2 regions of the Nocardia sp. bgisy118 genome follow, and region 2 is predicted to be linked to the other one. Evidence: predicted binding sites of a transcription regulator. Region 2 holds the regulator's gene; the other holds the start of a gene.
What was found. Region 2 encodes HspR, which represses chaperone genes until heat shock. Its sites were predicted from a motif close to ANNTGAGTNNNNNNNACTCANNT; they were not measured.
Positions count from the first base shown of each region.

Region 1: a site for HspR is predicted at 7,035-7,057, ahead of lon (endopeptidase La). Genes of this name have one in related genera too.

Region 1 is NZ_JBYISM010000027.1:105,129-119,974, forward strand. It holds gene AC3EO7_RS28420 (MlaD family protein) at 1-142, shown strand, start outside; gene AC3EO7_RS28425 (hypothetical protein) at 272-1,039, shown strand; gene AC3EO7_RS28430 (ribonuclease H family protein) at 1,137-1,745, opposite strand; gene AC3EO7_RS28435 (SRPBCC family protein) at 1,756-2,256, opposite strand; gene lhgO (L-2-hydroxyglutarate oxidase) at 2,350-3,528, opposite strand; gene AC3EO7_RS28445 (hypothetical protein) at 3,583-4,251, opposite strand; gene AC3EO7_RS28450 (TIGR03084 family metal-binding protein) at 4,610-5,401, opposite strand; gene AC3EO7_RS28455 (DUF445 domain-containing protein) at 5,512-6,867, opposite strand; gene lon (endopeptidase La) at 7,136-9,511, shown strand; gene AC3EO7_RS28465 (PaaI family thioesterase) at 9,578-10,021, opposite strand; gene AC3EO7_RS28470 (TetR/AcrR family transcriptional regulator) at 10,018-10,599, opposite strand; gene AC3EO7_RS28475 (DNA polymerase IV) at 10,694-11,761, shown strand; gene AC3EO7_RS28480 (oxidoreductase) at 11,870-12,865, shown strand; gene AC3EO7_RS28485 (hypothetical protein) at 12,920-13,414, opposite strand; gene AC3EO7_RS28490 (ABC transporter ATP-binding protein) at 13,747-14,846, opposite strand, start outside.
Region 2 is NZ_JBYISM010000039.1:43,339-58,184, forward strand. It holds gene clpB (ATP-dependent chaperone ClpB) at 1-2,293, opposite strand, end outside; gene AC3EO7_RS34185 (NADP-dependent oxidoreductase) at 2,583-3,518, shown strand; gene AC3EO7_RS34190 (FAD-binding oxidoreductase) at 3,999-5,156, shown strand; gene AC3EO7_RS34195 (FAD-binding oxidoreductase) at 5,206-5,982, shown strand; gene AC3EO7_RS34200 (globin domain-containing protein) at 6,082-7,251, opposite strand; gene AC3EO7_RS34205 (heat shock protein transcriptional repressor HspR) at 7,833-8,231, opposite strand; gene dnaJ (molecular chaperone DnaJ) at 8,231-9,388, opposite strand; gene grpE (nucleotide exchange factor GrpE) at 9,413-10,075, opposite strand; gene dnaK (molecular chaperone DnaK) at 10,072-11,919, opposite strand; gene AC3EO7_RS34225 (hypothetical protein) at 12,442-12,696, shown strand; gene AC3EO7_RS34230 (hypothetical protein) at 13,105-13,251, shown strand; gene AC3EO7_RS34235 (class I SAM-dependent methyltransferase) at 13,268-14,095, opposite strand; gene AC3EO7_RS34240 (zinc-binding dehydrogenase) at 14,226-14,846, shown strand, end outside.

The DNA of each region.
Region 1 (14,846 bases), on a different contig from region 2:
ATGGAACTACTGTGTGAACCCGCCGCCGGGCCAGCAGATCCGCGGTGCGGCGAACGCCCCGCGGCCCGACGTGCCGAACAACGGCGCCCAGATGCCGCCGGGTGTGGATCCGAACGAGCGGACCCTCCCCCCGGTGCGGTGAGTGTGCACCCGGGCCGGTGGCTGTGCCATCGGCCCGGCATACTCGCTGGTAGAACGCGTACGGTTCGCCCATGCGGACCGGCCAGCCGATACGGTGCGTGCGCGCGCCGGGAAAGTGCAGGATTTATCGATGTCCACCGACGACGCCGACACCAATAAAGACGCCGAGACCACGAAGAACGTCGAGCCCGCCGAGAAAAGCGCAGAAAGCGCCGCCGCGGCCGGGAAGAGCGACGCGGAGACGGCCAAGCTTGACCTGGGGAAGGCGGGCGAGAAGCAGAGCGAACCGAAGCCGAAGCCCGCTCCCGCGGCGGCCCAGGACCGGTCGAATCTGCTGCCGGTGATCGCGGCATTCGTGGCGGGCATCCTGCTCGTCGCGGCCGTCACCGCGGTGGTGGTCTTCTATCTCCAGGCCCAGAAGAAGTCGGACGAGCTCGCGGCGGTCAACGACGCCACGCGCGCGGCCTGCGATTTCGGTCGCGACGTCTCGGTCTACGACTACTCGAAGGACCTGGAGGGCTACTTCACGAAGGTCAAGGAGGGCTCCACCGGCGAGTTCCTGAAGGAATTCGACGACGCGACCAAGGCGCTCACCGACGCCATGGTGCAAGCACAGGTCAAGTCCTGGGCCGACGACGTGCAGTGCGGATACCAGGGCGGTGACACCAGCGAGGCCAAGGTGCTGGTGACGCTGACCCAGTTCCGCACCAATTTCACTCAGCAGCAGCCGGATCGGCAGTTCGTGGTGATCGTCGCGGATCTGCAGAACGAGGGCGGCAAGTGGAAGGTGAGCAAGCTCGACTCGCCGATGCTGAAGGGTGCGGGCACCGGCCTGCCCGGCGGCGCTCCCGCGCCCGGCCAGGCTCCGGCGCCGACCCAGCCGCAGCCCGGCAACTGATCGTTCGGAAAGTTCTCCGAAAGCGCCTCCGGCGGTGGGCCCAGTCACCACCGCCGGAGGTCTTTCGGGCGGTCCTGCTATGCGGTCGCGGAGCTGCTCAGAACAGGGTCAAGGTCTGAGGAGCCGCCGCGACCGCCTTCCCCGAGGCCCGCGGCCCGGTGGTCTTGTGTTGCGGTGCAGAGCTTTTCGACACGGTCTTCGGCGCGAGCGGAACCGTGCTCTCCGCCGCGGTGACAACGGCCGGTTCGGGCGCGTCGACCTCGGCGGCCGCCGAAGCCGCGGCCTTACGGGCCGCCTCGCCCGCGAGGGTGTCCGCCATCTCGTTGAAGTAGTTGCCGACATGGCCACGTACCCAACGGAATCGGACCGGACCCGGCCTGCTCGAGATGGCGCGGTCGATCTGTTTGATGATCTCCACGTTCTTGACGGCGCCACCGGACGAGGTCCGCCAGCCGTTCAGCCGCCAGCTCGAGATCCATTCCGACGCGCACTTGATCGCATAGAGCGAATCGCTTTCGATCAGAAGGGGTTCGGCGCCAGGGTGCGCGTCGACGGCCTCCAGGATCGCGCGTAGCTCGGCGATCTGATTCGTCCCCGTCGAGGCTCCCCCGCTGCGCGAAGTGCTCCCTTGATGATTGACCCAAGCCCAGCCGATAGCGCCGCCGGGATTTCGGAGGCAGGATCCGTCGGTGCTCACGATGATCATGGCTGGCACCCTACGCAATCCGACCGACAAGATCGGTACCGTGGAATTCCTCTATCTCCCTTCGCAATCGAGACTCGGTACGACGTAGCGCCGATCGCACGGCACTGTCGACCAAGCGTGCGCACATGCGGCCGAGGAAGCCGCGAGGTGCAGCGTACTCCGCTTCGGAAGTCAGCACCGACCGTCCATACCCGAGCGGGTCGAAGCGCAGCGTCAGGGTTCCCGACAACCGCCCACGCAGCGTATACCCGATCACCATGTTGCGGCGATATTCGGTGATCTCGCAGGAGATCGTGGGATGCCACGGGCCGAGCCTCGCCGCCGTGGCGAAGAGTGCGCCGAGACCTTGGTCCACCTCGCCGGTCGGTTCGAAGGAAGCGACGCCGAACATCCAGTCGGGTACGAACTGGTGGTTGTCCGTGTAGGTGAACGCTACTTCTACCGGAGCCCCGACGTCACTCGCGTACTTGATGTGGCCCATAGGCCCTCCCTGATCCACGGCTGCGGACAAAAGTACTACAACTCTCCTCTTTATTCGAGAGATTGCCGGGAATGTGGGTGAGAGGGCTTTCCAGATTCATGACCGGGCGGTTGCTTGGTGGAATCAGATCCGATCGACGATGTACTCCGCGATCGGCATGGCCGAAGTCGCCGCGGGCGACGGCGCGTTGAGGACGTGCACCGAGCGCGCGGTGCGTTCGATCATGAAGTCGTGCACAAGGGTGCCGTCGCGCAGCACGGCCTGGGCGCGGATGCCCGCAGGGCGCGGCCGCAGGTCGGCCGCGGTGAGTTCCGGGCAATAGCGGCGACATTCGGCCAGGTACCCGCGCTTGAACAGGGAATTGCGCAGTTCGCGCAGCCCCGTCCTGACGTGCGCGCGGGCCACCCGGTGCATGCCGGGAAACCCGACGATCTCTGTGGCGTCGCGCAGATCGACGCTGCCTTTGCGGTAGCCCTCGCGCGCTAGGCCGAGCACCGCGTTCGGGCCGACGGTGAGTTCGCCGTCGATGGTCGGGCTCAGGTGCACGCCGAGGAACGGCAGGTTCGGGTCGGGCACCGGATAGATCAGCGTCCGCACCAGTCCGGCGCGCTCCGGCGGCAGCTGGTAGTACTCGCCGCGGAACGGGACGATGCGAAAGTCGATCGGCAGGCCCGCCAGCCGCGCCATCCGATCGGCTTGCAGACCGGCGCAGGCCACGAGGGTGCGCGCCGTCCACGCGCCGGCCGGGCCGGAGACCGTCGCCGCCGTATCGGTCTCCTCGATCGCGGTGATCTCGGCGCCGAGCACGATCTCACCCCCCGCCGCGCGCACCTGCTCGGCCAGCGCCGCGGTGATCTTCCGGTAGTCGACGATGCCGGTACCCGGCACGAACAGCGCGCCGACGCCGGTGATCCGCGGCTCGCGCCGGACCAGCTCGGCTGCGTCGAGCAGCTCGACCTGCACCCCGTTGGTGATCGAGCGCTCGTACAGCGCCAGCATCCGCTCGTACTCCGCGGCATCGGTGGCCACCAGCAGCTTTCCGCATACGTCGTACGGAATCCCTTGCGCCGCAGCGAAATCCTTCGTCCACTGCGCACCCCGCCTGCACAGCTCCGCCTTCAGGCTCCCCGGCTCGTAATAGATCCCGGAGTGAATCACCCCGCTGTTGTGCCCCGTCTGATGCACCCCCAGCCCCGCGGCCTTCTCCACCAATACCAGCCGAGCCCCCGGATACCGCTCCACCAGCCGCCGAGCCGTCGCCACCCCGACGATCCCGCCCCCGATCACGCAAAAGTCGTACACGCCCCGACAGTACTTCCCTGCCGCCGCGCTGCGCGCCACCTCCCAGGGGAGATCTCAGATGGTGGTGGTGGGGTGGGGGTCGTCGTGGCCGGTGGGGGCGTCCGGGGTGGAGGGGGTTGGGTGGCGCTGGAGTTGGATTGTGTGTTCGCCGAGGTTGGCGTCGGAGAAGACGAGGGAGAGCTCGCCGGTGCGGATGTCGAATTCGGTGCGGAGCTGGGTGATTCCGGCCGGGTCGAGGTGGATGCCGAGGTGGTCGCGCACGGGTTCGGACAGCACGAGGCCGGTGAGCGCCGAGAAGGCGTTGGTGTCGACGATGAACGCGACGGTGTTGGTGCGGACCGGGGCGACCTGTGCGCCGACGTAGGCGGTGCCGAGGCCCAATCGACCGCCGAGCCCGGCGGGTCGCGACGGCGGCGCGGCAGCCGGATCCGATTGTGGCACAACCGTTCTGGCGGGGAACACGGCGGCTTGGTAGATCGGCGACAGCGCGTGAGTCTCGCTGTTCAGCACGGTGATGGCGGTCTGGGGGCCGGGGTGCGGCGCGAAGGGTTCGACGACGGGTGCGGGCGACAGCGGTGCGGCCTGCACCGTGCCCGCGCGCTGGGGATCGGCCATCTGGTTCACGATGTACGCGCCGGCAACGAAAGTCAGGCTGAGACTGGCCGCGCCGGCCAACACGATCGCGGTATGACGCACGATCTGAGCAGGATTGTGTGCCGTCACGATGCGTTCCTTTCCCTCCGCCCCGACTCCCCTCGCGTCGTCGGCCCGCATCGTTGAAAGCCGAACGCATGTCCAGGTTACGACGCCGCCCGATCGGGCACCGCATCCGTGCGAGCAGGATCACAATAGACCGGGCTACGGATGTTTCCGCCGGTTGAAGAGCGGGTAAAAAGCGGATAGCTGGCGAGCGTCATTCTCGACTGCCACTCTTAGACACCCGGCCAACGTCGTCCGGCCGTCGACGCGAACGGCGCACCCAAGTCTGGCGCTCGCCCGCTCCCGAGTTTTTCGAATCGGGTCGGGTGAAGCCCGGTCGGACGTTGTCCGGCCGGGCTGCTCGCCGTTCAGGGGGATCGGCTCAGGCGAACTGTCCCGCCGCCCGTCCCTTCCCGGTCGGTCCGGCGAAGGCCTGGGCGATCGTCAACCACTCCTCCGCATCCGCGCCGATGGCACGCACCGCCAGGTCATCGAGGTGGCGGCGCTGGGTGACCAGCAGGCAGAAGTCCAGCGCGGGTCCGGTCACCCGCTGCGCGGCGTCCTCCGGCCCCCAGGTCCAGACCGTGCCGTCGGGCGCGGTGAGCTCGACACGGAATTCCTCGGCGGGCGCCGCCTTGCCGCGCACCGAGTAGGCGAAGTTCCTGGTCCGCACGCCGAGGTGGGCGACGCTGCGCAGCCGAGCGGTCGGCTCGCGAGTCACGCCGAGCGCGTCGGCCACATCCTGTCCGTGCGCCCAGGTCTCCATGAGCCGGGCGGTGATCATCGAGGCGGGACTCATGGGCGGGCCGAACCAGGGCAGCTTGGTGCCCGCCGGCACCGCGCGCAGCGCCTCGACCAGCGTCTTGCGCCCGGCGCGCCAGCGCTCGAGCAGGTCGGCGGGCGGCGCGGCGGCGGCTTCGTCGGCCGCCTCGTCGACGAAGGTCAGCGCCCTCGGCGCGGCCGCTGCGACCTGCTTCGCGAACTCCTCGGCGTCCGACGCCGAGACGGTGGCGATCTCGTCGGTCCAGGTCAGGTGTCCGATCTGGTGGGCGATGCTCCAGCCGGGGGCGGGCGTCGGCCGCGCCCAGTCCTGCGGGGCCAGCGGGGCGACCAGTGATTCCAGGTCCGCGCATTCGCCGGCGAAATCGCCGAGCAGCGCTTCGAGGTCAGCCATGAGTTCCCTTGCCGATCGCGGGCACACCGCCGCGTGTGCCAGGTGGGACCCAGCATCGCAGCGCCGCCGAAAAAATGCAAGCATGCGTGCTTGTATTTATCGGCGCCCCGTCACCACCCGAAAAGCACCAGGTGGGCCGCGCCGACGACCAACCCGAGCAGCGCGCCGTGCAGGTACAGCAGCCAGGCGTCCTGCTCCACCGAGGCGTAGAACATCTCCATGAACTCGCCCGGGCTCAGCTGCTGGAGCTTGCGCGCGGCGAACTCGTCGATCTTCTTCGCCTGCTCGCGCGCGAACTCCTCGTCCTCGACCATGCTCGGCGCCAACCCCACCGCGGCCCCGGCCGCGCCGACCGTCAGGTTGTCGAACTGCCGCTTGCCGAACGCGGCGCGCACCATCGAATGCGTCGGCCCGAGCTGACGGTGGATCTCCTCGGAGATCAGGCGCTCGATCAGCTGCCGTGTCTTGTCGCCGTTCGGTCCCTCCAGCAGTTCCGCGGAGAGGTTGGGCAGCGTGAGCACCTGGTAGGCCAGGATGCGCGCGAGGTCGGTGGCGGCTTGCGACTGACGCTTGGCCAGCAGCGCCTGGCGCCACAGGTACTTGTAGCGCGGCTGCGGCTCGCCGGGCTCGAAGACCATCTTCACCGCGATGACGTTCACGATCACGCCGATCGCGGCCGCGCTGAGCAGGACGATCACCCAGGCGGGCACCCAGCCGAGCACCGGAATGCGGTCGTGCACATGCAGATACAGCGCCATCAGCAGGCCGAACGGCGCACCGAGCAGGCCGACGCGGACCATGAACTTCAGCTCGGGGGCCGCGATCGTGGTGGTGAGATCCTTCAGGATGTAAGGGTTCTCGCGCAGGTAGCGGATGACGAAGCTCTTGATGTCGATGAGCTGATCGATGTTGTCGCCGAGCGAGTCGAAGCCTCGGCGGCACAGTTTCGGCAGCTGCCGGTCGACCCGCTGGTAGATGACCTGTCTCATCTGCCGAGGCACCGAGCGCCACAGGTCCGGGTTCTCCCGGTACATCACCTCGTCCACGAGCGGCCGCACCTGCGTGCGTGCCAGCTCGGCGATGTAGTCGGCGATGCCGTCGAGGTCGATTTCGTGAATGAAGTCCCTGGGACTGCCGATCCGCATCAGCGCCTTGTCGACGCAGATGCTGGCCATCTTCTCCGCCCGCGCCGGGATGAAGCCCTGGAAGCCGAGCCTGCGCCCGTCCTCGGAGAAGGTCGGCAGCACCTGCACTCGACGCGGCAGGTACGGGTACAGCACCTGCAGCCCCGGCACCCGGAATCCGCGGAACTGTACCGGCCAGAAGAGCATCAGCACGCCGGTCCAGTTGGTCAGCCAGCCCGCGAGGGCGCTGAAGATCGGGAAAGTGACCAGGTCGACCACGAACTTCGTCTGGCCGGTGAGCTCTTCCCAGTCGATGAACACCCCGGATGCGAGAGTGTTCATCCTGCGTTCCCCTTAGTGCCGTGAGCTGTAGAGGCACCCACATTCTCATTGCGCTCGCGAGGGTGTCAACGCGAGAGCGGGCACTGTCACAGACGGCCACGGCCTTCGATCGTGCCTTCGCCCTGAGCGAACGTCCGGAAAGGGTGGAACAAACCCGGAATGGGTGGGGTTGAGTAGGCATCGCTCAACTTTTGGAAGGGTCGAACACGTGACTACACCTCAGAATCTGCCGGTGCTGTTCCTGACCGATCCGATCGTGCTGCCGGGCATGGTCGTGCCCATCGAACTGGACGAATCGGCGCAGGCCGCGATCGACGCCGCGCGCGCCGGGAAGAAAGAGGCGGTCCTGCTCGCGCCGCGACTGACCGAGGGCTACGCCACTTACGGCGTCGTCGCGACCATCGAACAGGTCGGCCGGATGCGTGGTGGAGCGCCCGCGGCGGTACTGAAGGCGGAGCGCCGAGCCAAGATCGGTCACGGCGTCACCGGACCGGGCGCCGCGCTGTGGGTCGAGGCCGAGCCGGTCGAGACTCCTACGCCGGACGGCCGCACCAAGGAGCTGGCCGCCGAGTACAAGAAGCTGGTCGTCTCGGTGTTGCAGCGCCGCGAGGCGTGGCAGATCATCGACGCGGTCAACCAGCTGACCGACCCGTCGGCGATCGCCGACACCGCGGGCTACGCGCCGTACCTGTCCGCGGACCAGAAGCGCGAACTGCTCGAGACTCCCGACGCGGTGCAGCGATTGACCCGACTGATCGAGTGGACCAAGGCGCACATCGCCGAGGCCGAGGTCACCGAGAAGATCAGTGACGAGGTCCGCGAGAACGTGGAGAAGACCCAGCGCGAATTCCTGCTTCGCCAGCAGCTCAACGCCATTCGCAAGGAACTCGGCGAGGACGAGCCCGATGGCGCCGACGACTACCGCACCCGCGTGGAGCAGGCCGACCTGCCCGAGTCCGTCCGCGAGGCGGCGCTGCGCGAGGTCGGCAGGCTGGAGCGGGCCAGCGATCAGAGCCCGGAATCCGGGTGGATCCGGACCTGGCTGGACACCGTGCTCGAGCTGCCGTGGAACGAGAAGACCACCGACTCCACCGATGTCGCGGCCGCCCGTGCGGTGCTGGACGCCGACCACCACGGCTTGGACGAGGTCAAGGACCGCATGGTCGAGTACCTGGCGGTCCGGGCCCGGCGCGCTCAGCGCGGGCTGGAGGTCGTCGGCGGACGCGGGTCCGGTGCGGTGCTGGTGCTGGTCGGTCCGCCCGGCGTCGGGAAGACCTCGCTGGGTGAGTCCGTGGCACGGGCGTTGGGGCGCAAGTTCGTTCGGGTCGCCTTGGGCGGCGTACGCGACGAGGCCGAGATCCGCGGGCACCGCCGCACCTACGTCGGCGCGCTGCCCGGCCGTATCGTGCGCGCCATGAAGGAGGCGGGCTCGATGAACCCGGTCGTGCTGCTCGACGAGATCGACAAGGTCGGCTCCGACTTCCGCGGCGACCCGGCGGCGGCCCTGCTCGAGGTGCTGGATCCGGCGCAGAACCACACGTTCCGCGATCACTACCTGGATCTGGATCTCGACCTGTCCGACGTGCTGTTCATCGCGACGGCCAATGTCATGGAGACGATCCCCGGCCCGCTGCTGGACCGCATGGAACTGATCACCGTGGACGGCTACACCGAGGCCGACAAGGTCGCCATCGCCCGCGACTTCCTGGTGCCGAGGCAGCTGGAACGCAACGCGCTGACCGCCGACGAGGTGACCATCACCGAGGAGGCGCTGCGCGAGATCGCGGCGAACTACACCAGGGAAGCCGGCGTGCGGCAGATGGAGCGCCTGATCGCGAAGGCGTTGCGCAAGGCGGCGACTCGGCTCTCGGAGGGTGAAATCGGTTCCGGCGCCGCGGTGTCCGACATCGGTCTCGGCTACGACCCGGAGCTCGGCTACGACGTGCCCGAAACCGCCTCGCCGACAATCTCTTCCGGCCGCCTGACCGTCGGTCTCGGCGACCTGAAGGATTACCTCGGCCGTCCCCGCTTCACTCCGGACTCGGTGGAACGCACCGCGGTCCCCGGTGTGGCCACCGGCCTGGCCGTGACCGGCGCAGGCGGCGACGTCCTCTACATCGAGGCCAACGCTGCCGAGGGCGAGCGCTCGCTGACTCTGACCGGCCAGCTGGGCGACGTCATGAAGGAATCGGCGCAGATCGCGCTGACCTACGTGCGCTCGCACCTGGAGGAAATCGGCATCGAACCGTCGGTGCTGGACCGCAATATCCACATCCACTTCCCGGCGGGCGCGGTGCCCAAGGACGGTCCGTCCGCGGGCATCACCATGGTCACCGCCTTGGTGTCGCTGGCGCTCGGCCGCCAGGTGCGCTCGGATGTCGGCATGACCGGTGAGGTCACCCTGAACGGGCGGGTCCTGCCGATCGGCGGCGTCAAGCAGAAGCTGCTCGCCGCCCAGCGCGCCGGACTGAAGACCGTGTTCATTCCCGCTCGCAACGAGCCGGACCTGGACGAGGTCCCCGCCGAAGTGCTTGCGGCGCTGGATGTGCGCCCGGTCGCCGACGTGGCGGAGATCTTGGCCTACGCCATCGAGCCGGTGGTGGAGGAGACGCTGAAGCGACCGGCGTTCGCCGCTACTGCGTGAGTTCGGTTTCGGGGCCGGGTGCGGGAAACCGTGCCCGGCCCCTTCGTTTTCGGTGGTGATCGCCGATCATGAGCCCCCGAGCTCACGCTCGACACTGCGCGTTGTCCCCTGCGCCACCGCGCACAGCACCGACTCCCCCGTCTCCGACTCCGCGTAGATCTCGCACCGCACCACCGCCTGCCGCCGCGTGGACCCCGTCACCGCCGCCTCCGCGCGCAACCGAACTCCGGCGGCCGGGCGCAGATAGGTGATGGTGAACCCGCCGGTCAGCACGTTCGCGCCGAGCACCGTGCCGGCCGCGAAGGTGAGGGCGTTGTCGGCGGCGTAGGCGAGCACCCCACCGTGCACGAAGCCGAACTGCTGGCCCAGCTCCGGTCGGATCGGGATGACGAGAGTGGCCGCGCCGTCGCCGAATCGGGTGAGCTCGGTGCCGACCAGCACCGCGAAAGGTTGCGCGGCCAGTACCTGTTGGGCCTGGTGGAAATCGAGTGCCGATGTGCCGACGGTCATTGCCGCTCCATTCTTTTCGGTATCGATCCGGCGTCGAGGGCCAGCCAGGCCGCCTCGGCCAGTTCCGCGCCGACCTCCGTCGGCGCGGTGCGGATGTCACCGCCCAGCCACTGCCGCGAATACTCCTGCGCGGGGCCGAGCCACAGTGCGTAGACGAGATCCAGATCCAGCGAACGCACCGCGCCGTACGCCGCGTGGGTGCGGTACCAGCGGGCGATGTCGATCATGAAGGTGCGGTTGCTTTCGCTCTCGCGGACGCCGGGCGGCCGGGCCGAGGTGAGAACCTTTGCCCGGTGCTGGTTTTCGGTCACCCAGCGCAGGTGTTCCCGCACTCCCCCGGTAATGCCCTCGCGCGCGTCGGTGCTCTGACCGACCACCACCCAGAAGTGCTGTTGGTAGTCGGTCAGCGCGTGCGCCCACACCTGCCGGTACAGATCCGCCTTGTCCGGAAAGTGGTGGTAGAGCGCGCCGACGCTCGCGCCCGCCGCCTCGCGGATCTGCGCGAGCGTCGCGTCCAGCACCCCGTGGTCGGCGAACTGGCGCTCGGCCGCCAGCAGCAACCGATCTCGGATCTTCATATCCAGAATTTAGTTCTGTTTTTCCGACGGCGCAACGATGAGCAGGTTCACCTGATCGCGCCTGGTTGTCATACCCGTGCGGTATGACGGAGAGGTGGCCAGGTGGCTGTTGCACGTCGATCTCGACCAGTTCCAGGCGGCGGTGGAGTTCCGTCGCCACCCGGAACTGCGCGGCAAGCCGGTCATCGTCGGCGGCCACGGCGACCCGAACGAACCGCGCAAGGTGGTGACCTGCGCGTCGTACCCCGCCCGCGCCTACGGCGTCCGCGCGGGCATGGCGCTGCGCAGCGCACTGCGGAAATGCCCGGAGGGCGTCTTCCTGCCGCTCGACATGGCCGCCTACGAAGAAGCCTCCGAGGAGGTCATGGCGCTGCTGCGCACCTTCCCCGGCCGGATCGAGGTGTGGGGCTGGGACGAGGCGTTCCTGGCCGCCGACACCGACGATCCCGAACTGCTCGCCCGCGAAATCCGGGGCGCCATCGCGGAATTGGACCTGAGCTGCTCGATCGGCATCGGCGACAACAAGCTCACCGCCAAGCTCGCGACCGGTTTCGCCAAGTCGGCGGGCAAATCCTCCGATGCGCCCGGCGCAGGCGCGGCGGCGGGCATGTTCCGGCTGACGGCCGCCAACTGGACCGAGGTGATGGCGCACCGCCCCACCGACGCGCTGTGGGGCATCGGCAGCCGCATCGCCGCTCGCCTCGCCGAACTCGACATCCACACCGTCGCCGACCTGATGGCAGCCGACCGGCACCGGCTCGCCGACGCGTTCGGCCCCACGACGGGCCCCTACCTCTGGGTGCTCGGCCACGGCAAGGGCGACACCGAAGTGACAACCGAACCGCGAATCCCGGTGGGCCGCAGCAAATCCGAGACTTTCCCACACGATCTCACCGACCCCGCCGAGATCCGCGCGCAGGTGGCGCGGATCGCCACCGAGGTCGCCGAGGAAATGGCCGAGGCAGGCCGGATCAGCATCCGCGTCTCCGTCACCGTGCGGACCAAGACCTTCTACACGCGCAGCAAACAGGCCAAACTCCCGGAGCCGACCGCCGACGTCGCCACCCTCACCGAGACGGCCCTCCGCATCATCGACCGCTTCGATCTCGACCGTCCGGTGCGCCTGCTCGGCGTGCGGTTGGAGTTCGTGCCGGAGGAGTAGTCGCAGCCGTCTGAAGCAACTCTTTCTCACACCGAGCGCACGCGGGTCGACGTGCGGCGCAGTGCCGGAGCGCCGCGAGCGGGCACCGATCCTCGTATGCTCGACCGCATGGAGTTCTGGGCGATGGTGGCACACGAATCGGACAGCGGGATCGTGTTGACGCGGCAGCAGGTCGACGAGGAATTCCTCGGCCAGGGCACCGTCACGATCAAGGTGCATTACTCGAGCGCCAACTTCAAGGACGGACTCGCCATCACGCCGGGCGGCGGTGTGGTCCGCAACTATCCGATCGTGCCCGGCATCGATATCACCGGCGAGGTCGTCGCCTCCGAGTCCGACGATTTCGCGCCGGGTGATCAGGTCGTCGCGCACGGCTACGGGATCGGCGTCTCACACCACGGCGGCTTCGCCGAATACGCCAAGGTGCCGGACGAGTGGGTGGTGAAGCTGGACGAGCTGAACACCCGCGACGCCGCGGCCCTGGGCACCGCCGGTTTCACCGCGGCGATGAGCGTGCAGGCCCTGCTCGACCGTGGTCTCACCCCCGACGACGGCGCGATCCTGGTGACCGGTGCGACCGGCGGTGTCGGCACCGTGGCCGTGGACATCCTGTCCGGCCTCGGCTTCGAGGTCATCGCGTCCACGGGCAAGAAAGACGCGGGCGATCTGCTCTCCGAACTCGGGGCCAACGAGGTGATCGGCCGCCTGCCGGAGGATCCCGAGGCGAAGCTGCGCCCGCTGGCCAAGGCGCAATGGGCGGGCGCGGTCGACAGCGTCGGCGGCAAATCGCTGGCCTACGTGCTCAGCTGCATCGGCTACGGCGGCGCGGTCGCGGCGAGCGGCCTCACCGGCGGCCACGACCTGCCCACCACGGTCATGCCGTTCATCCTGCGCGGCGTCGCGCTGCTCGGCGTCGACTCGGTCAACATGCCGATCGAGAAGCGCCGCGAACTCTGGTCGCGTCTGGGCAACGAGCTTCGCCCCCAGCATCTTTCGACCCTGGAAAGCTACGCCCCGATCACCGAGGCGGCGGCCGTGCTCGCCGACATCAAGAGCGGAAAGCACTCCGGCCGTACGGTCCTGGGCGTCGCGGGCGAATTCTGAGCTGAACAGCCGAAAGGCCGCGTCGAGGACACCTCGACGCGGCCCAGCACCGCGCTATGTCGAGTGCAGCGTGAATTCGACGGTGTACCGGACGTTTCCGGGCGCGGTCGTGTGTCCGTTCGCTGCGGTGAAGTTGCAGTTCGCGACCAGGCGATATGTCGTGTCGAGTCGAAGGTCGGTGACGACCGAATGCCACCAGTAGTCGGCGGGAATGCCGGCGTGCGAGTCGCTGTACCCGCGTTTGCCTTCGACGATGGCTCCGCATGTCATCGGTCTTTGCACGATCGCCTGCACCGAGGGTGAGAGCCGCAGCGACCAGATCAGCCTGTTTCCGCCGTCGGCGTTTTGGCTGGCGTAGATCACGTCGCCGGTGAAACTGCCGTGCTCTCCGTCGTAGCGGTAGCGAGTGTCATGCGGGTGATAGTGGTACTCACCGGCAGGTTGCCCGGTTGCCTTGGGTGCCAAGGCGAGCAGAACCGTGAGGATCGCCGCGAGCGCGGCAGTGACAGTGACTACGAGGCGTGCCTGCGCACGGATACCGCCCTGCATTCGTATTCCCCCTGCGGAACGTCTTCGATTTCGACGTCGACCCGGTCACCCTCTCGCAGGGCGTGTATGTCCCCCTCCACGACACTGGACAAGTGAAACCACGCGGGCGGACCGTCCGGTCGAACCAACACGCCGGTGCCGTTGCGGATGTTCCAGCGATACACCGTGGCTTGCTCCACGTCACTGTCCCTTCCGCGCTCCGACGATTCGATCAGGTCAATGATTGCTCATGCAGGTCTCACGCGCACTGCATTTGGTTGGCGTTTCGGTGCGAGGTGCATCGGGACAAGGCCGCGTCGACGTTGCGCGACGCGGCCTTTCGCGCAATTCGCTCACGCCGCGATGGTGACCGGCTCGTCCGCGAACTGGGTGCGGTACAACTCGGCGTAGCGCCCTTCGGCGGCCAGGAGCTGGGTGTGGGTGCCGCGTTCCACGACGCGGCCGTCCTCCAGCACCAGGATCTGGTCGGCGGCGCGGATCGTGGACAGGCGGTGCGCGATGACCAGTGCGGTGCGGCCCTCCAGCGCTTCCGAAAGCGCTTCCTGCACGGCGGCTTCCGAGGTCGAGTCCAGCGACGCGGTCGCCTCGTCCAGGATCACCACGCGCGGCTGCTTGAGCAGCAGCCTGGCGATGGTGAGCCGCTGGCGTTCCCCGCCGGAGAGGCGGTAACCGCGCTCGCCGACCACGGTGTCCAGGCCGTCCGGCAGCCCGGCGATCAGATCGTGCAGGCGGGCCCGCCGCAGCGCGTCCCACAGCTCGGCCTCGGTCGCCTCCGGGCGGGCCAGCAGCAGGTTCGCCCGGATCGTGTCGTGGAACAGGTGCCCGTCCTGGGTGACCAGGCCGACCGTCTCGTGCAGCGAGCGCGCGCCGATCTGCCGCACGTCGGCGCCGTTCAGTCGCACCGCCCCGCCGTCCACGTCGTACAGGCGCGAAACCAGCTGGGCGATGGTCGATTTGCCTGCTCCCGAGGAGCCGACCAACGCGACCAGCTGCCCGGGTTCGGCGCGCAGCGACACATTGTGCAGCACGTCCACCCCGCCCCTGGTGTCCAGCGTCGCGACCTCTTCCAGCGACGCCAGCGACACCTTGTCCGCCGACGGGTACGCGAAGGTCACATCGTCCAGTTCCACCGCGACCGGGCCGTCCGGGACCGCGATCGCATCGGGCGCGTCCTCGATCAGCGGGCGCAGATCCAGCACCTCGAAGACGCGCTCGAAGCTCACCAGCGCGGACATGATCTCCATCCGGGCGCTGGCCAGCGCCGTCAGCGGCGTGTACAGCCTGGTCAGCAGCAGCGAGAGCGCGACGACCGCGCCCGCGTCCAGCTGCCCGCGCAGCGCGTACCAGCCGCCGAGTCCGTAGACCAGCGCGACCGCGAGGGCCGAGACCAGCGTCAGCGAGGTGACGAACACCGTTTGCAGCATCGCGGTGC
Region 2 (14,846 bases):
GTTCCAGCTGTTCCTCGTCGAGCGCGTGGAACATGACCACGTCGTCGAGCCGGTTGAGGAACTCGGGCTTGAACGCCGAGCGCACCGCGTTCATGACGAACTCCTTGTCACCGCCCGCACCCAGGTTCGAGGTGAGGATGAGGATGGTGTTGCGGAAGTCCACCGTGCGGCCTTGGCCGTCGGTGAGCCGACCCTCGTCGAGCACGGCGAGCAGGATGTCGAACACATCCGGGTGCGCCTTCTCGATCTCGTCGAACAGCACCACCGTGTACGGCCTGCGCCGCACCGCCTCGGTGAGCTGGCCGCCCTGGTCGTAGCCGACGTAACCGGGCGGCGCGCCGACCAGGCGGGCCACCGCGTGCTTCTCGCTGTACTCGCTCATGTCGATCCGCACCATGGCGCGTTCGTCATCGAACAGGAAGTCCGCCAACGCCTTCGCCAGTTCGGTCTTGCCGACGCCGGTGGGGCCGATGAACATGAACGAGCCGGTGGGGCGGTTCGGGTCGGCGACGCCGGCGCGCGCCCTGCGCACCGCGTCGGAGACCGCCTGCACGGCCTCACGCTGCCCGACCACACGACGCCCGAGCTCCTCCTCCATGCGGAGCAGCTTCTGGGTCTCGCCCTCCATCAGCCTGCCCACCGGGATGCCGGTCCACGCGGACACCACCTCGGCTATGTCGTCGGGGCCGACCTCCTCCTTGAGCATCACCTCGCCGTCCGGCGCGGCTCCGTTGGCCTTCTCGGCCTTGGCCAGCTCCTTCTCCAGCGTGGGGATTCGGCCGTAGCGCAGTTCGGCCGCCTTGCCGAGATCGCCGTCGCGCTCGGCGCGCTCCGACTCGCCGCGCAGGCTCTCCAACTGCTCCTTGAGGGTGCGGACCTGGTCGATGGCCTTCTTCTCGTTCTGCCACCGGGTCGTCAGCTGGTTGAGCTTCTCCCGGTCGTCGGCCAGTTCCTGGCGCAGCTTCTCCAGACGCTGCTTGGAGGCCTCGTCGGTCTCCTTGGTCAGCGCCACCTCCTCGATCTCGAGGCGGCGCACCGCGCGCTCGACCTCATCGATCTCCACCGGGCGCGAGTCGATCTCCATGCGCAAGCGCGAGGCGGACTCGTCGACCAGGTCGATCGCCTTGTCCGGCAGGAACCGCGAGGTGATGTAGCGATCCGAGAGAGTGGCCGCGGCCACCAGCGCGGAGTCGGTGATGCGCACGCCGTGGTGCACCTCGTAGCGCTCCTTGATGCCGCGCAGGATGCCGACCGTGTCCTCCACCGAGGGCTCGCCGACCAGCACCTGCTGGAAGCGGCGCTCCAGTGCGGCGTCCTTCTCGATGTGCTTGCGGTACTCGTCCAGCGTGGTCGCGCCGACCAGGCGCAGTTCGCCGCGGGCCAGCATCGGCTTGATCATGTTGCCCGCGTCCATCGCGGATTCTCCGGTCGCGCCCGCGCCGACGATGGTGTGCAGCTCATCGATGAAGGTGATGATCTGTCCCGCGCTGTTCTTGATCTCCTCGAGCACGGCCTTGAGCCGTTCCTCGAATTCGCCGCGGTACTTCGCGCCTGCCACCATCGCACCGAGATCCAGTGCGACGACGGACTTTCCGCGCAGCGATTCCGGCACGTCGCCCGCCACGATGCGCTGGGCGAGCCCCTCGACGATCGCGGTCTTGCCGACGCCGGGCTCGCCGATCAGCACCGGGTTGTTCTTGGTGCGGCGGCTCAGCACCTGGACCACGCGCCTGATCTCGGTGTCGCGCCCGATGACCGGGTCGAGCTTGCCGGAGCGCGCGGCCGCGGTGAGGTCGGTGGAGTACTTCTCCAGCGCCTGGTAGCTGCCCTCGGGGTCGGGGCTGGTCACCCTGGCGCTGCCGCGCACGGCGGTGAACGCGTCGCGCAGGGCGTCGGCCGTCGCGCCGTGCTTGGTGAGCAGCATGGTGACGTCCGAGTCACCCTCGGCGAGGCCGACAACGACGTGCTCGGTGGAGACGTACTCGTCGCCGAGTTCGGTGGCCAGACGCTGGGCCGCGGTGATGGCGCCGAGCGCCTCGCGCCCGAGGTTCGGCGTCGTGGTCGCACCGGTCGCCCTCGGCAGCCGGTCGACAATGTCCTGTGCCTCGCGCCGGACCGTCGCCGGGTCGACGCCGACGGCCTTCAGCAAGGGTGCGGCGATGCCGTCGGTCTGATCCAGCAACGCCACCAGCAAGTGCGCCGGACGAATGTCCGGGTTGCCCGCGGCCGACGCCGCCTGGAGGGCCGCGGTCAAGGCCGCCTGGGTCTTGGTGGTGGGATTGAACGAGTCCACGAGTCACCTTCCTACTAGTCGATTCCCCAGCATCGAGTGCCCTTCCCGCGCGCGATGACGCACAGGCTCGTGCTGTTCCTATCGGTCTCAACGTGGGAGAGGTTGAGTCTGTTCCGCTCAAGTTTGAAAATTTTGCGACAGCCCGCCGCCGGGCCGATTCGGCGACTCAACGCTACGCCGCGCCATCGTCGAATGCCGTGAATCGCAGCGCCGGTGGTGTAGGGATGCATACGAGCACCAAGACGGTTAGTGATGCATCACCCTTCAGCCGAACCGAGGAGCGAAACCGATGCGCGCGATCGTGGTACGGAAGTTCGGAGATCCCGTCGAGCTGGCCGAGATGCCGGTGCCCGAGCCCGGCCCGCAGACGGTCAAGGTGCAGCTCGACGCCGCGGGCGTCAACCCCTTCGACCTGAAGATGTCCAAGGGCATCCTGGAAGGCAAACTGCCGCACGACTTTCCGGCGATCCTGGGGGTGGACGGCGCGGGCAGCGTCGCCGCGGTCGGCCCGGGCGTCACGAAGTTCACGGTCGGCGACCGCGTGGTCGGCAAGTTCCTGGTGCCGCCGGCAGGCCACGGCAGCTTCGCCGAGTACTCGGTGCTGCCGCAGGACGCGACGCTGGTGCCCATCCCGGAATCGATCACCACGCTCGCCGCCGCGGCCCTGCCGACCGCGGGCGTCACCGCGCAGGACCTGGTCGACGCGGCCCAGATCCGGCCCGGCCAGAAGGTGCTGATCGTCGGCGCGACGGGCGGCGTCGGCTCCTTTCTCGTGCAGCTGGCCAATATCGCGGGCGCGCACGTCATCGCGACCGCGCGCGGCGACACCGCCGATCGGATGGCCAGGCTCGGCGCGGCCGAGACGGTCGACTACAGCCAGGCGCCCGTCGCCGATTCGGTGCGTTTCACCAACCCCGACGGCGTCGACGTGCTCTTCGACCTGGTCAGCCCGCCCGAGGCGCTCGCGCCGCTGACCGAACTCGTGCGTGAGGGCGGCGCGGTGTACTCCATCGTGTTCTCGGCCGACGAGGCCGCGCTGCGCGAGCGCGGCCTGCGCGGCGGCAACTTCGAATCCAAGGGCCGCGCGCCGGAACTCACCCGGCTGCTGACCCGCGTCGCGGCGGGCGACGTGGTGGTGCCGATCGACGCGACCGTCCCGCTGGAGGAGGCGCCCGCCGTCCTCGGCGCGGCGGGCGCACGCGGCAAGACCGTGCTGGCCATCTGAGCAGCCGACCGAGGGCGATCCGAGGCAGCAGGTCCGCCACTACGTCGAGCAAGTCGCACCCGCTGTTCGCGCCACCGTTGCCGGGGCATCCTGACATCGGGTCGCCGGTGATGCGGTCAACTTGTGCGTAGACGGCGCACGAGCAGCCCCTGTCCTCCCGTTGCAGGTACCCATCCAGAGAACCACACCGTGGGCAGGTTCACCTGCCCCCGCTATCCTGGTCGGTGGCCCAACCATGGGGCCGAGCGCAGCGAGGCAGCAGCGGGCGCGTGAGCGCCGCGAGCCAGCCGGGCAGACGTCCCGAGCTGCAGACTTAGCCGAGGGATAACCGGAGCGGTCGAGAGCATGCTGCGCATACCCACACGACCACGGACTTTTCGGGGATACTTGTCCGCGAAGGACCGCCGGTTAGGGGCACGTCCCTGCGCAGCAGTCGATAGCGGATGCGCAGCTATAAGCGGGAAGAAAGGAAATCTCGTCGTGGATGCGCGTTCGGCAGCGCTGGTCCGCGCCAACTTCCGTTCGGTGACCGAGTCACCAGGCGGACCCGAGCGGTTGATCAGTGCGTTCTATGGTCATCTGTTCGCCGAGAATCCACGCCTGCGCGAGCTGTTCCCACCCGCGATGGACATGCAACCGAAGCGGTTGTCCACGGCCATCCAGTTCGTGCTCGACCACCTGGAATACTGGGATCGCGCGCAGAAGTTTCTCGAGCAGTTGGCGCGCGACCATCGAAAGTACGGCGTCGAGGCCGCCCATTACGATCAGGCGGGCCGCGCGCTGCTCGCCGCGATCCGCGTGTACAACGGCGCGGCATGGAGCCGTCAGCTCGAGGAGGGCTGGCGCGACATCATGATCTTGATATCGGCGTCGATGGCCATCGGCGCGAACTCGGACAAGTCCCAGCCTTACTGGGAGGCGACGGTGGTCGGCCACCGCAGGGTGCTCGAAGACCTGGCCATCGTGCGCTTGCAGTCCGACAGCCCGGTGCCCTACCAAGCCGGGCAGTACGTCCCGATCGCCGTGCCGCAGCGGCCCAAGATGTGGCGCTACCTCTCGCCCGCGATTCCGTCGAATCCCTACGGCGAGATGGAATTCCACGTGCGCAAGATTCGCGGCGGATGGGTGAGCCCGGCCATCGTCAACGAGACGCAGGTGGGCGATCGCTGGCTGATCGGCGGCCCGCTCGGCGGACTACACGTGGACCGCGACACCGGGCGCGACGTGCTGCTCATCGGCGCGGGCACCGGCATCGCCCCGCTGCGCGCCCAGCTCATCGAGATGAGCCAGCGCGGCATCAACCCGCGCGTGCACTTCTTCATCGGCGGCCGCTACCCGTGCGACCTGTACGACGTGGAGAACATGTGGCAGCTCTCGCAGAGCAATCCGTGGCTCACCATAGTCCCGGTCTGCGAGCAGAAGACCAATCCGTGGTGGTACCCGCACCCGGCCTCCGACGCGCCCTACGGCATGCACCGCACGCTGGTCGGCAACCTGGGCGCGGTGGTGGCCAGCTTCGGCGCGTGGGCCGACCGCCAGATCCAGATCGCGGGCTCGGCGCGGATGATCGCCGACACCCGGAGGGCGCTCATCGCGGTCGGCACGCCCGAACACGTCATCAGCTGCGATCCCGTCTGATCCGCCGCGGCCACGCGCCGCGGCACCCCACAACAGCAGAGGAGTTCCCATGACGGAGCCGGGCGCGCTCGGCAACGGAGTCGCGCAACAGGAGTGGACCTCGACCGTCGTCGGCCACCATCGTTTGCGCCACGACGTAGCGGTGATCCGTCTGATCGGCGAGTTCGTGCCGTTCGTCGCGGGCCAGTCCGTCGAGGTCCGGGTGCCACAGCAGCCCGGAGTGCGCCGCAGGCTCTCCCCCGCGCTACCGCCTTCGCTGGACGGCAAGCTGGAATTCCACGTGCGCACCGTGCCGGGCGGCTGGCTCAGCGGCTCGTTGGTCGCCGACACCCAGCAGGGCGACGAGTGGCGGATCGCCGCGCCGCAGGGCGCGTTCACCGTCGATCCGGCGGGTGACGAGGTGGTGATGATCGCGGGCGGCACCGGTCTCGCGCCGATGCGCGCGCAGATCCTGGAACTGGCCAGGCTGCCCGAGCCCCCGCGCACCTACCTGTTCGTCGGCGGCAGGTCCCCGCGCGACTTGTACGCCTCCGACATGCTCGTCCTGCTCGCCGAGGAGCTGGACTGGCTCACCATCGTGCCGGTGGTGGAGAACCTGGAGGACCCGAACTGGGAAGACGAGTGGTACGAGCACACGCGCGTCGACATCGGATTCCCCGTCGACGAACTGCTGCAAGGCACGCTGGCCGACGTGATCGGCTCGCACGGCGCGTTCGACCGTCACCAGGTGCTCGTCTGCGGTTCGCCCGCGATGACGCGGGCCACGGTGGACCGGCTCGTCGAGACCGGCACGCCCGCCGAACGCATTCAGTACGAAGGCCTTTGACCGCCGTCGTTCCGGCGAAGGCAGGGATCCAGTCGAAGACTCGCGGATAGTCGTCACCCGCTTGGATCCCGGCCTTCGCCGGAACGGCGAGGGCGTCCGCTAGAACAGCGGATCGTGGCGGATGTGTTTGGTCTGGGTGCCCGCCGCCATCAAGCGGAACTTGGTGGTCTGCACCATCGAGGGCGAGCCGACGATCTGCACGTCACGATCGGCCCACGAGCCGTAGCTGGCGACGACCTTGCCGAGCTGGCCGGTCATGCGCGGCTCCAGTCCCGGCCATATTCGCTCGACCTCTCCGGATTCGTAATACCACCACGGGTTTTCGTCGCTCTCGCTGACCGGCGTCACGGTCAGCCAGCGGTTGGCCATGGCCAGCTTGCTCAGCGTCTCCAGATCGTAGAGATCGCACGGGTGATGGCCGCCGATGAACAGGTGCACTTTCGGATTCGTTCGCCGCAACGCCATTTGCATCAGCTGGGCCCGCAGCGGCGCGATACCGGTGCCGCAGCCCACCATGAGCATCTTGCGCTTGGTGTTGCGCGGCACGCCGAGCCCACCGAGGGGCGAGCCGATCAGCCACTGGTCTCCCACCTGCGTCTGGCCGATGATGGCCGGGCTGACCCAGCCGCCGAGCACGCCGCGCACGTGAAATTCGATCTCGCCGTTGGCGTTCGCGGGCACGGCGGGCGAGAGATAGCGCCACATCCGCGGCCGCGAAGGGATCTGCACGCTCATGTATTGACCCGCGGCGTATTGCATCGGCTGGTCGAGTTGTAATCGCACGATCGCCAGATTGCGCAGGACCAGCCGGTTCTCCAGCACCCGGCCGGACCAGACGGCGGGCGTGGCCTCCTTCTCGGCGGCGCCCATCATCGTGTCGCCGATGACGGTCAACCCTTCGTCCCACGCCTTCTCGACCTCGTCGGTCCACATCTCGGTGCCCGCGAAGCGGCGCATCGCGATCTTCAGAGCGGTGGCCACCGCAGCGTAGTGTTCGGCCTGCACACCGTATTTGCGGTGATCGCGGCCGAGCTGGGCGAGGAACGGCAACAACTTGTCGGGCTCCTCGAGCCGGTCCAAGGCGTAGCCGATAGCTTTGACGAGGCGGTCGCGCTGTGAATCCATCGCAGCGGGGAAGAAATCACGGACTTGCGGGTAGTCCGTGAACAGGATCGCGTAGAACGACCTGGCCAGCCTTTCCGGTCCGCCGTCTTCCGCAGCAACCGCCTTGAACGTTGTTCTGATCAAAGCGACAGTCCGCGAATCCATTTGTGTCACAACCCCATTTCGCACTAGAACGCAGAGCGCGCCGGCGAGTGAAAGTGCTGCGGGACACTCGACAGCAGCCGATGCCAAGGAGTGTAGGCGAGGTTTGCCAGCAACGGAACGCAACGAATAAACATCACGCGTGGAATTCCGTGGAAACAAGAAACGGAAGCGCAAAACTCGCGAATAACAGACCGAAAGACCGTACTAGAGCGGTGAATTCAGTCGCACACTCACCGAATTCGCGCGCCTCGGTTTGCAAGACTCGTCCAGTTGACCCGAGTGGAGCGATCTTGTGGCAACTCCGCGATCGGAGCCGAGAGTTGCTGCGGGGCAATCTTTGCGCATCCCAGGGCGACAGCAAAAGCGGACCGGTCGGTTGCTCATGTGGCGAACCATGATCATCGGAATCCACTGCGTCCCAGCAAACTCGGATACTCGCACAGCAAACTCGAACTCGCCGGTAACAACATTCGCCTCGGCTTTTCCTCATCTTTTCGGCCGAGGAAAAGCCCCGGAATTGAGAAAGGGCCCCGCCGCGGACCCGAAAACGAGTCGGCGGCGAGGCCCGAATTCCACTCGCCTCAGCGCTGGTTGCGTGGTTTCCACACCACCAACGCCGTACTGCGTTGCGGCGGAGCGAGATCCGGGCGATAACTCGCCCGCAGCCGCTCCACCTCCGCGCGCATCTCGGCGAGCTGCTCCCGCAATTCCTCGACCTGATTGGTGAGTTCGATGATGCGTTTGATGCCCGCCAGGTTCACGCCCTCGTCCTGGGACAGCCGCTGCACCTCGCGCAGCAGCTCGACGTCCCGCGCCGAATAACGTCGCCCGCCGCCCGAAGTGCGTTGCGGCGTCACCAGTCCCAGCCGGTCATACGTGCGCAGTGTCTGCGCGTGCATGCCCGCCAGCTGGGCCGCCACCGAGATCATGAAGAACTCGGCTCGCGACCCACCGGACGCCTTCTTCGGATCAGTGGACATCACGCACCTGCCCATCCCGCACGAGGATCGAATCCGCTGGACCGCTCCGCCTCCTGGTAACGCTTGAGCGCGTCGGTGGCATCGCTGTCCAATTTCTGCGGCACCGCGACCTTGACGGTGACCAGCAGGTCACCGGCGCCGCCGCCGCGCTTGGGGACGCCGCGGCCACGCACCCGCAGGATCCGCCCGTCGGCGGTACCCGGCGGCACCTTGACGCCGACGCGACCTTCCAACGTCGGCACGGAGACCGTTGTGCCGAGCACCAATTCAGCGTAACTGACCGGCAGCACCAGGGTCAGGTCGTCGCCGTTACGGCCGAAGACCTTGTCCTGGCTGACGTGCACGGTGACGAACAGGTCGCCCGAAGGCGCACCGCGCAGTCCCGCCTCACCCTGTCCGGCCAACCGGATCCGCTGACCGTCGCCGACGCCAGGCGGAATCCGCACCGTGATGGTCCGGGTGCGGTTCTGGATGCCGCTGCCGTGGCAGTCGACGCACGGGTCGTCGATGATCGAGCCGGAACCCCGGCACTCGTCGCACGGTTCGCTGAATCCGAACGCACCCTGGTTGCGGCTGACCACCCCGGTTCCGTTGCAGTTGGCGCAGACCCGGGGACTGGTCCCCGGCTTGGCGCCGCTGCCGTGACATGTGGTGCACGGCGACGGACTGGTCATCCGCAGCGGAACGGTCACGCCCTGCGCGGCCTCGCGGAAGCCGAGCGTCGTCTCGGTCTCCACATCGGCGCCGCGCCGCGGACGGCTCGTGGTGCGAGCGCCACCCCGGTTGAACAAGCCGCCGAGCAGGTCGCCGAGCCCGCCGTCGCCCGTGGTGGCGCCGCCGAAGATGTCGCCGATGTTGAATTCCTGCGAGAAGCCGCCTGTGCCGCCGGGAGTGAACCCGCCGCGCGGATAACCGCCGCCCGCGAAGAGCTTTCGCGTGTCGTCGTACTCCTTGCGCTTGGCCGGATCCGACAGCACGGCATGCGCCTCGCTGACGGCCTTGAAGCGCTCCTCGGCCTTGGTGTCACCCGGATTGGCGTCCGGGTGCAGGTCGCGGGCGAGCTTGCGGTAGGCCTTCTTGATCTCGTCCTGCGAGGCGCTGGAGGAGATACCCAGCTCCTTGTAGAAGTCCTTTTCGATCCACTCCCGTTGGCTCACCGAGTATCTCCTCCTCCCAAGGTGTTAATTGTCGTCCGCATTGGCATCTACATCCGATGCCTCGGTCTCGGCCAGATCGGCCACGCCATCGGTTACCCCGACGAGCGCGTGCCGCAGCACCCGATCGCCGAACCGATAGCCCTTGCGCATCACGACACCGAGCACCGGATCCGCGCCGGAACCCTCGTGCTGCACGGCCTCGTGCAGGGTCGGGTCGAAGGGCTCGCCCTCCGCGCCGAACTCCTCGAGGCCTTGCTTGCGCAGCGCCTCGACCAGCTTGTCCGCCACCGACTTCAGCGGTCCGGACTCGAGGTCGCCGTGGGCCCTCGCGCGATCCAGATCGTCGAGCACACCGAGCAGTTCGGTGACCACGGCAGCCTTGGCGCCGTCGATGGCGGTCTTGCGATCGCGCTCGACGCGGCGCCGGTAGTTGGCGTATTCCGCGGTCAGCCGCTGTAGGTCGGCGGTGCGCTCGGCGAGCTCGACACCGATCGTCTCGGCCAGCGCTTCGGCTCCCTCCGGAGTCAGAACGCCATTGCCTTCAGCACCGTTCCCGACCTCGGGGCCGGGCCCGGCCGCGGTGTCCGCGACCGGTTCCCGAACCTCACCGGTGGCCGGGTCGACCTTGCGCTTGTCGACGAAGGTGATCGGTTCCTGTGCCGAATCGGCCTGGTTGCCCTCAGTCACTTCTTCTCCGTGTCGACCGGCTCGTCAACGACCTCGGCATCCACGACCTGGTCGTCGCTCGCGGAGCTGGACGCGCCGTCGCCGGACGCGGCCTGCTCGGCGGCGGAGGCCTCGTAGATGGCCTGGCCGAGCGCCTGCGACTCGGTGGCGAGCTTCTCCACCGCGGACTTCACGGCCGCGATGTCGGTGCCCTTCAGCGCCTCGTTGGCCTCGGCGATGGCCGCCTCGACCTTGGACTTCACGTCCGCGGGCACCTTGTCCTCGTTCTCCTTGATGAACTTCTCGGTCTGGTGCACCAGCGACTCGGCCTGGTTGCGGGTCTCCGCCTCCTCGCGACGCGCCTTGTCCTCGGCCGCGTGCGCCTCGGCGTCCTTCACCATCCGGTCGATCTCCTCCTTGGACAGACCGGAGCCGTCCTGGATCTTGATCGTGTTCTCCTTGCCGGTGCCCTTGTCCTTGGCGGTGACGTGCACAATGCCGTTGGCGTCGATGTCGAAGGTGACCTCGATCTGCGGCACGCCGCGCGGGGCAGGCGGGATGCCGGTCAGCTCGAAGGAGCCGAGCAGCTTGTTGTGCGAGGCGATCTCGCGCTCACCCTGGAACACCTGGATCTGCACCGACGGCTGGTTGTCGTCGGCCGTGGTGAAGGTCTCCGAACGCTTGGTCGGGATGGTGGTGTTGCGCTCGATGAGCCTGGTCATCACGCCGCCCTTGGTCTCGATGCCCAGCGACAGCGGGGTCACATCGAGCAGCAGGACGTCCTTGACCTCACCCTTGAGCACGCCGGCCTGCAGGGCGGCGCCGACGGCGACGACCTCGTCCGGGTTCACGCCCTTGTTGGGCTCCTTGCCGCCGGTGAGCTCGCGGACCAGGTCCGAGACGGCGGGCATACGGGTCGAGCCACCGACGAGGACGACGTGGTCGATGTCGGCCACGTTGATGCCCGCGTCCTTGATCACGGACTGGAACGGCGCACGGGTGCGGTCCAGCAGGTCCGAGGTGATCTTCTGGAATTCGGCGCGGGTCAGCTGCTCGTCGAGGAACAGCGGGTTCTTGTCCGCGTCGACGGTGATGTAGGGCAGGTTGATCGAGGTCGACTGCGACGAGGACAGCTCGATCTTGGCCTTCTCCGACGCCTCGCGCAGGCGCTGCATGGCCATCTTGTCCTTGGTCAGGTCGATGCCCGAGCTGGCCTTGAACTTGTCGACCAGCCACTTGACGACCCGCTCGTCCCAGTCGTCGCCACCGAGGTGGTTGTCACCGGAGGTCGCGCGAACCTCGACGACGCCCTCGCCGATTTCCAGCAGCGAGACGTCGAAGGTGCCGCCACCGAGATCGAAGACCAGGATGGTCTGTTCCTTGTCGCCCTTGTCCAGGCCGTACGCGAGCGCGGCCGCGGTGGGCTCGTTGACGATGCGCAGCACGTTCAGACCGGCGATCTGACCGGCTTCCTTGGTGGCCTGGCGCTGCGAGTCCTCGAAGTACGCGGGCACGGTGATGACCGCGTCGGTGATCTCCTCACCGAGGTAGGCCTCCGCGTCGCGCTTGAGCTTCATCAGCACGCGCGCGCTGATCTCCTGCGCGGTGTACTTCTTGTCGTCGATGCCGACGGACCAGTCCGTGCCGATGTGACGCTTGACGGAGCGAATGGTGCGGTCGACGTTCGTGACGGCCTGGTTCTTCGCAGGCTGACCGACCAGCACCTCGCCGTTCTTCGCGAACGCGACGATCGACGGGGTGGTACGCGATCCTTCCGAGTTGGCGACCACGACCGGCTCGCCGCCTTCGAGAACGGCGACGACCGAGTTCGTGGTCCCGAGGTCGATTCCGACCGCACGAGCCATGTTTGTTTCCTCCTAGTTGACGTACTTGTGTGTCGGTGCCAGGCGAGACAGCTCGCCCTGCGGCGTGTTCTGTCGACCGCCGCGAGACCTCGCCCCTAGCACCTCACGGAGCACGGTCCCAGCAACGCTGAGCGTGGTCGGCTCAATCCTGCACCCAATCCACACCGGGCGTCAAACGAAACTTGAGTCCGGCTCGCTCAACATTGTCGAAAACCTCAACCGGCGACCCGTGCGCGATATTCCCGGCAGCCGCGGTATCGGACTCGCGACGGCGCGCCGCCTGACCGCCGAGGGCTTACGCGCGGTCGGCGGGGCCCGCCAACCCACCGCCGAACCCGAGGCGACCGGGCGCGACGGCCGTTGCGGTCGGCCTCGCGACGCCGGGCGGCGCGGACGAACCGGTGGCGCGCGCGACGGCCAGAGGTTGGCACGTGCACCGGTTCTCTCGATTCCACTGTGTAACAACCTTTTCCGCGTCATCGATGCAGGCAGATCAGCACAATGCTCGGGGATGAGGGACGAATGCAGATCGCAATCGGGATCGCCATGATGACCTTGGTCGGCACGCTCGCCTACAAGAAGGGATTGCAGCCGTTGGCCTGGCTGCTCGCGGCCGGTCCGATCGGCTTCATCGTGTTGTTCTTCCTCCCCTCGGCCAAGGAGGAGGGACTGGACAAGGCCACCCGCGCGTCCCGGACCGAACTGGGAAACACGATCGGATGGGGCATGTCGGGCCTCGTCGTCCTCGCGACGGCCGTCCTCTTCGCGGTCGGGTAGTGCGGCGACTACGACTCCTACCGAGTTCGCCGCAGCGGCAACGGCATTGAAAGTGCGGCGGCGTGATTCACTCACGCCGCCGCGGTCGCTCCCGACAGCGGTTCGCGACGAATCCAAGTCAAGGCGCCCACGGCTCGCTGACCGGAGCGCCGACCCTGCCCTCGTACAGGTAGACCAAAAGTAGGTCGGCTGACCGTTGCACCACCCGGCGAACGAGTGGTCATTCGGCTCACTTCTATCGGCACACCTCCATGGGAGGCGGGACGCTTCCCATCCTATCCGAACATACGTTCGAATCAAGGGCGGAGCGACGGATTTCGCGGCGCACTCGGAACTGTTCGACATGGAGCGCACTCCAACTCCTAGCGTCTTGTGCCAGCAGGTTTTTCGAGCGCAGGAGGTAGCACCATGATCGACGTCCGCACCCGGCATCTCGGCGAACTCGCCGTCTCCGCCTCCCCCGAGGATCTCGCCGCCATCGAGGCGGCCGCCCCGGCGGAAAAGATCGCGGGCACCCGCTACGACGCGACCAGCCTCACCTTCGTGAACGGGTGAGCGCGGGTCGCTCCGGTTACCGGCTCGCGGGTAGCCGGGTCGTGGCGACCGCCGATCGCTCTCCGCGAGTGAGCAATCCGTCCTCGGTCAGCGCCGCGGCTCGCGCGAGGAATTCGCGGCGCAGTGCCGCGATTTCCTCGGCGGCGAGCGTCGTTGTGTCGTAGTACTTTTCGATGGCGTTGTCCCATACCTGTTCGGGTGTGCCCGATCCGCCGAGGGTGATCTCCTCCCAGGTGATCGACGCGAAACCGGCTGCCGTCAGCAGCTCGTTCAATCCGTCGCGGCTACGGGTGCGGCGGTCGCCGAGCGGCGGGATGGGGCGCTGCGCGAACAGCGGCCGCGCCAGCTCGAGGAACAACTCGAGCCCGCTGCCCTCGGCCGACCGCGCGCCGACGACGACGGCCAGCCTGCCGCCCGGCCGCAGCACCCGGGCGGTCTCGGCGATGACCTGCTCGACGTCGGCCATCAGCATCAACGCCATATGGCAGACCACCGCGTCGAAGGAATCCTCGGCGAAGGGCAGCTCCTGGGCGCGCGCTTCGCGCAGATCGGCGTCGACCAGCTCGGGGCGCCGGCGAGCCACCGCGAGCTCGCCCTCGGAGATGTCGACACCGGCGAGCCCGGTCGCGCCGTCGCGGGCGAGTACCGCCAGCAGCGCGCCGTCACCGCACCCGAGATCGAGCACACGCCGGGCGCCCGCGACCCGTTCGGCGAGGAACTGATAGCTGGTTCTGCCATCGGGCAAGCGGTGCGCGGCGACGTAGCGACCCATCGCTTCCGGCGCTCGGTTGTGCAGGTTCCGCAAGAATTCCTCAGCAGCACGAGCCGCGTCAGCCGTGGTCACGATGCCAACCTAGCCGACTTCGGGTTCGCCGTACGGTCCTCGGACTGCGGGATACCGGCTGGTCGTTCGTGCCCGTGGGCGGGGCGGGCGGTGATAGGTTCGGCGCGGGGTGTCCGAGAGGAGTTCCGGTATGCGAGCAGCTGTCGTGACGAATACGAAGTTCCAGGTCGAGGAGTTGCCAGCGCCGCGGCCCGGGCGCGGGCAGGTCTTGCTCGACGTGGTGCGGTGCGGGATTTGCGGGTCCGATCTGCACGCTCGCACCCATGCCGACGAGATGGCCGAGCTGGCGAGCGCGACCGGGTACGACGCGTTCATGCGGGCCGAGCAGAGCGTGGTGCTCGGGCACGAATTCAGCGGGGAGATAGTCGAATACGGGCCAGGGTGCCGGAAGCGCTGGAAGCCCGGGACGAAAGTGGTCGCGCTGCCGATCATTCGGCACGACGGGCAGCCGCATCTCACCGGACTGTCGACGGCCGCCCCGGGCGGCTACGCCGAGCAGGTGGTGGTGCAGGAGTCCATGACCATGCCGGTGCCGAACGGGCTCTCGGCCGAACTCGCCGCGCTCACCGAACCGATGGCGGTGGCCTGGCACGCGGTTCGCAAAGGGCGAGTCGGCAAGGGGCGCGCAGCGTTCGTGATCGGTTGCGGGCCTATCGGTCTCGCGGTGATCAGCATGCTGAAGGCAGCGGGCGTCCGCACGGTGATCGCGAGCGATTTCTCCCCGCGCCGCCGTGAGCTGGCGGCCGCGTGC